DNA from 3 places in the Halobacillus rhizosphaerae genome. Region 2 is predicted to be linked to each of the others. Evidence: riboswitches for the same ligand, from Rfam matches in the RefSeq annotation. Region 2 holds a riboswitch; each other region holds the start of a gene.
The links. A riboswitch is a leader RNA that binds a small molecule or an ion and turns the genes downstream of it on or off. The one in region 2 is predicted to bind thiamine pyrophosphate.
Positions count from the first base shown of each region.

Region 1: another riboswitch for thiamine pyrophosphate. It lies ahead of thiW (energy coupling factor transporter S component ThiW); the one in region 2 lies ahead of thiT (energy-coupled thiamine transporter ThiT).
Region 3: another riboswitch for thiamine pyrophosphate. It lies ahead of Q7A53_RS08380 (ABC transporter substrate-binding protein); the one in region 2 lies ahead of thiT (energy-coupled thiamine transporter ThiT).

Region 1 is NZ_JAUTWQ010000021.1:40,256-42,577, reverse strand. It holds gene Q7A53_RS17910 (PucR family transcriptional regulator) at 1-984, shown strand, start outside; TPP riboswitch at 1,050-1,160, shown strand; gene thiW (energy coupling factor transporter S component ThiW) at 1,319-1,804, shown strand; TPP riboswitch at 1,810-1,915, shown strand; gene tenA (thiaminase II) at 1,960-2,322, shown strand, end outside.
Region 2 is NZ_JAUTWQ010000023.1:17,050-19,371, reverse strand. It holds gene Q7A53_RS18245 (DUF1028 domain-containing protein) at 1-493, opposite strand, end outside; gene thiT (energy-coupled thiamine transporter ThiT) at 648-1,229, opposite strand; TPP riboswitch at 1,308-1,409, opposite strand; gene rpsN (30S ribosomal protein S14) at 1,585-1,854, shown strand; gene Q7A53_RS18230 (sugar isomerase domain-containing protein) at 1,943-2,322, opposite strand, start outside.
Region 3 is NZ_JAUTWQ010000006.1:132,377-134,698, reverse strand. It holds gene Q7A53_RS08390 (ABC transporter permease) at 1-112, opposite strand, end outside; gene Q7A53_RS08385 (thiamine-binding protein) at 142-432, opposite strand; gene Q7A53_RS08380 (ABC transporter substrate-binding protein) at 448-1,449, opposite strand; TPP riboswitch at 1,588-1,698, opposite strand; gene Q7A53_RS08375 (NAD(P)/FAD-dependent oxidoreductase) at 1,781-2,322, opposite strand, start outside.

The DNA.
Region 1 (2,322 bases), on a different contig from region 2:
CTGTCCAACTATAAGAAGCAAGGATACCTGCTGTTTAAGCCAGAGGATGACAATGAACTAACCTGGGTAGTCCTGAATATATTAGAGCATGCTTTAACGGCTTGTGCACTATATTTTGTAAAAGAAAATGCCATAGAAATGACGGAAATTCGATTGAAGGATAATTTCCTGCTTGACCTTGCGAAAACGGAGGTAACCATTGATAAGCAGCTGCTTTCCAAAGCACAATTGCTTGGATATGACTTAAATCGTCCATACATTTGTATAGTAGGGGATATTCGTTTTAAGAAAAGGATAGATGATCACATCGGTTCTACTGATCATCCTGTTCGATCCTCTTCCATGCACAGCCGGAATTATTATATTCAAAAGGAAGTCACTCATGCTGGGGATGTATTACAGAGGCGCACCATGACCACCTTTGAAGATGGAGAGGTTATTGTTTACTTAGAAGCAGACGAACACCCCTACATGGAAACGACTAATCAATTTCTTGACTTAGTAGAACGACGTTTAAATGAACTTCTTGCAGGAATTGTTATTTCCTGGGGAATATCTTTTCGCAAAGACGAAGTTTATACGTTTCATAAAAGTTATGATGAAGCGGTTACCGCGTTAAATATTGGGCGTCACCAAAACGAAGACGGGGAGCGGACTTTTTTCAGTGATACAAGAATGAATCGTCTTCTCATGTCTTTATCTCATGATAAAGGGATCGAGAATATCGTCGAAGATACGCTGGCTAAACTTATTGATTATGATCAAAAGCGACAAACCGACTTAATTCATACTTTCATCGTTTATAACAAATATAATAGTAATGTAAGTCAGTCTTCACGTGCGCTGAATCTGCATCGGCAGTCTCTGCTGCACCGGCTGCGAAACATTGAACATTTAACAGGGCTTTCTCTGCTGGATGCCGACGACTTATTTTTACTAGAACTTAGTGTGAGATTGTGGATGTTGAAGAAAGTAAAAGAATAATAGAAATAGGTGACAGGATCTTACATCTTTGTTACGATGAACAAAACCAAGTGAATAGAAATCTATGAAACTACTAGGGGGGCCCGTCATGGGCTGAGAGGAAAGCAATCGAGCTTTCCGACTCTTATGAACCTGATCTGGTTAAGACCAGCGGAGGGAAGTAGTCAGAGTGCAAGATTATTGACTCCATCCATTCGAAGCCAGGTCCTCCTTAGGACTGGCTTTTTTTAGTGTCCAGGAATATACCTCGGTCATGAGTCAATTGTCTGCGTGGTGACAAAAGCTCATCCTTCTCGAATGCTCTCTGGGTCTCCCTTTTATGGGAGGGAAAACTATGAAACGAACTCGTATGCTTACTACGATGGCTGTGTTTGTTGCTGTCGCAACTCTGGGCTCTCAGCTGCTCTGGTTTCCGGCAGGGATAGCTAAAGCTTATCCTGTACAGCATGCTGTAAATGTAATGGCAGCGGTTATGCTTGGTCCGCTTCCTGCCGTTGTAATCGCCTTTACGATAGGTCTGGTAAGAAATTTACTAGGTACAGGGACGCTGCTTGCTTTTCCAGGTGCCATGATTGGCGCATTTCTAGCTGGTGTTCTATATCAATTCTTCAAAAAAGAAATTTATGCCGCTATAGGAGAAGTAATTGGTACGGGTGTGATTGGAGCGCTATTTTCTGTTCCGTATGCCCATCTTTTTATGGGGAGTTCCAGCGGCGCTTTTATTTTTCTTCCTTCCTTTCTTATCAGCAGTATCACGGGAGCCATCATCGGCTGGTGCGTGGTATATCGTTTGGATCGAAACCAATTTACAACAATTTAATGTTCGGAATCTACTAGGGGTGTCCGCAAATCGGACTGAGAGGAATGTATTTCCAACTCTTATCGACCTGATCTGGTTAAGACCAGCGTAGGGAAGTAGGTGGCAACCTCATTAACCCACCCCTGGCAGCTTCCGCAAACCAAGGAGGCACTTCAATGAAATTTTCTCAAATGATTCGGAATGAAAATCAAGATTTATTTCAAGAAATATTCGAACATCCTTTTGTAAAAGGTCTAGGTGAAGGACATGTTCCTTCTTCCTCTATAGCACACTACATTAAAGCGGATTATGAATATTTAAATGCATTTATGCAAATTTATGGTACAGCCATCTCGAAATCGGCGGAACGAAAGGATATTCAATACTTTAATGAACAAGTGAATTTTGTATTAAATAGTGAAATCCATCCCCATAAAAATCTTTGCGAAGTTATAGGGATCCGGTATGAAGACTTGCAAGGGTTTCCTCTGCCTCCAACTGCCGATCACTATGTAAAGCATATGTTGTATCACGCCCAT
Region 2 (2,322 bases):
CCCCTCCTGCTTTTTGGGCAGCTTGCAGTCCAGCAATCAATCGATCTGAAAGAGACCCTGAATGTTGTTCAAAGGCTTTTCCCATCTCCGATACTGTTGCTTGATTTACTAAAATGTTGCCTTGCGCACAGTAATTGGGGCCGGTCATTCCTCCTGCCCAATCAAGACAATTTGCGCCAGTATACGTCGCTCCCCTTCCATTCGCGTCTATAATGCCTGCCTGACGTTCATCTGCTTGAGGGTCATTTTTAACTAATTCATCTAACGTTTCTTGTGCACTAAGACCTTCTCTCAATAATTTTAATCCTGACGGTCCATAAGCAGGATTGGCTAGTGCTTGCGTCGCAATCGCTCCTACGCCAGCTTCAGCCCAAGGCACCACCGACCCCACACCAAGAAACTTAGATTGAACGGCAACTCCTAACTCTCCCGTTTCAGGATCGTGGCCCACAATAGAAAATGTAGCAACTATATTCGGTTTATCTTTCAATATCCTGACCCCTTTCTTTCCTACTCCTTTAAAATTCGATTCGATCCTTTAACTCTCCTGCTTCATATATAATTCTCATGACTTAAAAAAAGGTGAGCTCCAGATTAAAAAACTGAGCTCACCTTTCAATTTAAAAGTAGAATATTTATTCTTATAATTATTTATACGGCTTGTGAATGATGAGTTGAGGTCTTTTCACGAAAAGTATACTGACAATCACCGCACTTAATATAAAGGCAGGAAGCATATAACCTCCATTGTAGAGGAGAGAGTAAAGCCATACCGGCTGCCCCGGCGGTGCAAATTTGCCGTAAAAGACAATGCCCGCGATAAAATGACTCACAAACCTTAGTAGACTTCCTATCAAACAACCGGTGATAATCGCTGTAATCATTCGTTTCACATGATGTTTAGAAGCCGCAGAGGCTATCTGGCCAGCCATTATTCCAGCGAATCCAATCGACGTAAATGCTAGAATATAATCTAGGAAACTCTGTACAGGTGTAACTAGAAGAGCATTTCCCAGTAATATTTGATAGACTCCCAGTAGAAATCCTGTTAATAATCCACCTTTTATTCCCCATCTGTAAGCCATAATAAATACTGGCACCATAGAGAAGGACACCGATCCCCCCTGGGCCCATAATTTAAATGACAAAAACGGGATAATATCCAGCAAAATAGCAATAGCCGAGAAAATAGCTACTTCGACTAAAAACAATACTCCTTTGTGTTTCATCTCAAACTCCCCCTTTAAAATTGAGCACAAAAAAAGCAATACAAAGGGAAGCTTTCTGATGGATCCCATGCATTGCACCATCAACAAAGCCGCCATTCCTACACCAGTATTAACTGACAGGTTCAAAGGGTCAGAACAAATTGTTCACTCTCAGCCTGGAGGGCTCCCCTTGAGGGCTAAATTTATTATGCTTTTTTTGTTTGCCCTTATTATAGTAGAACAACTCACTCTAGACAACTATGATTTATTGCCTGGGAAATCTAATATTGAGGCACAAAGTCCTGACAATTTGACATTATGCAGTGGGAGTCCTATAATTCAAATCGTAACAATTACTATTTAAGGAGGTCACCCATTGGCGAAAAAGTCTAAAATTGCTAAAGAGCTGCAACGTCAAAAGTTGGTAGACAAATATGCAGAGAAACGCAAGGAGCTTAAAGCGGCTGGCGACTTTGAAGCTATACGCAAGCTGCCAAGAGACTCCTCTCCATCACGCACACAAAACCGCTGTGCCTTGACCGGCCGACCACATGGATATATGAGGAAATTCGGTCTTTCTCGCATTCAGTTTAGAGAGTTAGCCCATAAAGGTCAGATTCCTGGTGTTAAAAAAGCCAGCTGGTAATTTTTCATCTCAGCGAGCGAAAAAAGCCGTGATGATTCCAGAAAACTTAAACCCACCAGCCCGCTGGACTGATGGGTTTACATAAAGTTTAAAAGGATATCCGCTTCCTATACTTACTCATAAGCTTATGATTGTGTTCGTCTATGCCATCTACATTTCCACTCTTAAAGATCGGCGGTTTTATATTTTCTTCCGCTAGTTTTTCGATGACTTTTGTAAATAAACTGTGCAATAGTGCTGTGCCTGCCACGGATGATACGGGGGTGAATTTCTCCTGAAAGCTTTCAGAGCTCATCACGGCATCCCCGACAGGAACTTGCGTATCCAGTGTGAGGTCTACGACTTCTTCCAGCCTTTTCCCTGATTTGTGCTTAGATCTTTGATAGGACGTGTAGTTTTTCGATAACATCCCTACGACTAATAGTCCTTTTTCCTTCCCATAAAGAGCAGCTTCAATGGGAGCAGGAT
Region 3 (2,322 bases), on a different contig from region 2:
CCTCAATGCCTTCCTGGCCGATATCAGAAGGAGCAGGAAGAAGCCACTCGGGTATTTCAAAGAAACGGCTGCACATTTCCCAAATGAGCAAGAAAAGGATGAGGACCAGCATAGGTCTCCATCCTTTTTTAAACAAAGAGATCAACGGTATTTCTCCGTTAATTGATCCATGGAGGCTCCGCTTGGCTGATAAAGAACTTTAATTTGGGAAATAACATTTGTGCTGCCTTTTTCAATCATAGCTTGATTCATTTTTTCAATTAAGGAGAATATCTCTGAAAGCTCACCTTCAATGGTTGTTTCCAGCGGGTGTACTTCATACCGTAACCCTGAGTCTTCAATCAATGATATGGCGTGATCTACATAAGGAATGACGTCTTCCCCTTGTTTCGTCTTTGGAATAATTTGAATGCTGACTAATGAGTTTGCCAATCTATCTCATCTCCTTTATTTGTTAGGTAAAAATTTGTTGGTATATGCATCTTCTACATTTAAGTGCTTATCTAATAAGTCGTGGTTATACATCCATTCAGAGTAATTTTCCCATACTTTCTGGTCTTGAATTCCCCACTGGTCTGCGTCATCTTTATACTTTGGGGACAGCCATTTTTGACTGGCTTTGACTAGTTCTGGATCTAAATCAGGGACAGCTTTAATTAAGATATCAGCAGAATCTTCCGGGTTGTTGATGGTATATTGGTATCCTTTGGAAACTGCGGCCATGAAAGCTTTCACAGTATCTGGCTTGTTCGCGATCATTTTCTCGTTTGTAGTGAGAACGGGCGTGTAATAATCCAGCTTATCTGAGTAGTCGGTTAAGTATTGCATGTTTAAGTCCTGACCGCGAAGTTCTGCCTCGACCCCGGTCCATCCGTAGTAAATCCAAGCAAAGTCTACGTCTCGTTTAACGGCAGTGAAAAAGTCTGTATTACCCATATTTACAATATCGACTTTATTTACGTCCGCATCTTCTTTTTCCATAATGGAAGAAATAACGGCTTTCTCAACGGGCGCACCCCAGCCTCCGTAGGTTTTCCCTTCAAATTTCTTTGGGGAAGTAATATTTTTATCTTTTGGTGAAGCGAATCCTGAGGTGTTGTGCTGGATGATTGCGCCAATAGACACGATAGGAATATCCTGTACACGTGCTTGGGTAATGGATTCCTGTGCACTAATTCCGAAGTCTGCTTTACCGGCAGCTACCAGCTGATCGGCACCTGTTTCGCCGGGCATCATAACTTCTACATGGAGTCCTTCGTCTTCGAAGTATCCTTTCTCTTTGGCAACGTAAATTCCCGTATGATTGGTATTCGGTGTCCAATCGAGAACGAGTTTCACGTTTTTCATTTGTTTCTTCTGGCTGGTACTTGCCTGTGACGTTTCTTTCTCCTGATTGCAGGCAGCGAGAAAGAGCAGCAGGCAGCCCATGAAAATAAGTAATTTCTTCATTGGTTTTCCTCCCATTCGTTTGACTAACTGAAAGTTCTGGAACAATTGAGAAGGGAACCTGTCTAGGTGAAAGGAAAATCAGGCATACAAAAAGCACCCTGGTACCATACCTAGGGTGCACATATTTTTAAAAAACGGAATGTCGTTTTCTATGTTTCCTACGCTGGTTTAAACCAGATCAGGTTCTAAGGGTCAGTACCTTTTCGGATACAATCTCAACCAGCTTTACTGGTCCCCCTACATTCAAGATTATTCAGTTAAGTTAGTCGTGAATAATTAAATCTTCCCATAGAATCGCTTTTTAATCAACCTTTTAGCTGATCGACGTGAATTAATGACGTTTACTTAACCAAAGTACGCCTGATTTAGCAAGTCTTGGCAGCAGGCCGGTCATTGGCTTCTGAAGCATATTGCCAAATCCATCTGACTTACCTAGCGAGCCCAATGATCCTTTTAACTTGATTTCTTTAGGCTTTTGAGGCTCTTTGCCTGCAAGAACAGCAGTTAGAATCGCGGCAATTTCCTCTCCTTGCTGGCCAGCAAGCTGAGCACTAGGAGAATATTCTGAAGACGCACAGTCTCCCACCACATAAATGTGAGGCTGCTTCGGAATCTGGAAGAATTCGTTCACTTTAATTTTTTCTTGATTGTCTTTCTCGACGGGCATTTCTCTTACTAGATAATTTGGACGCACTCCTGCTGTCCAAATCGTTACGTCATTAATGAAGCAGATGCCATTATTACAAACGCCGTCTTTTTCCACATATCCGACATTGGCATTATGAATGACTTCTACATCATTTTTCTCAAACCAGTCTTCCACATAGTCTTGGATTTTCGAGTCAAAAGCACGAAGCACCGTTTCTCCTCGGT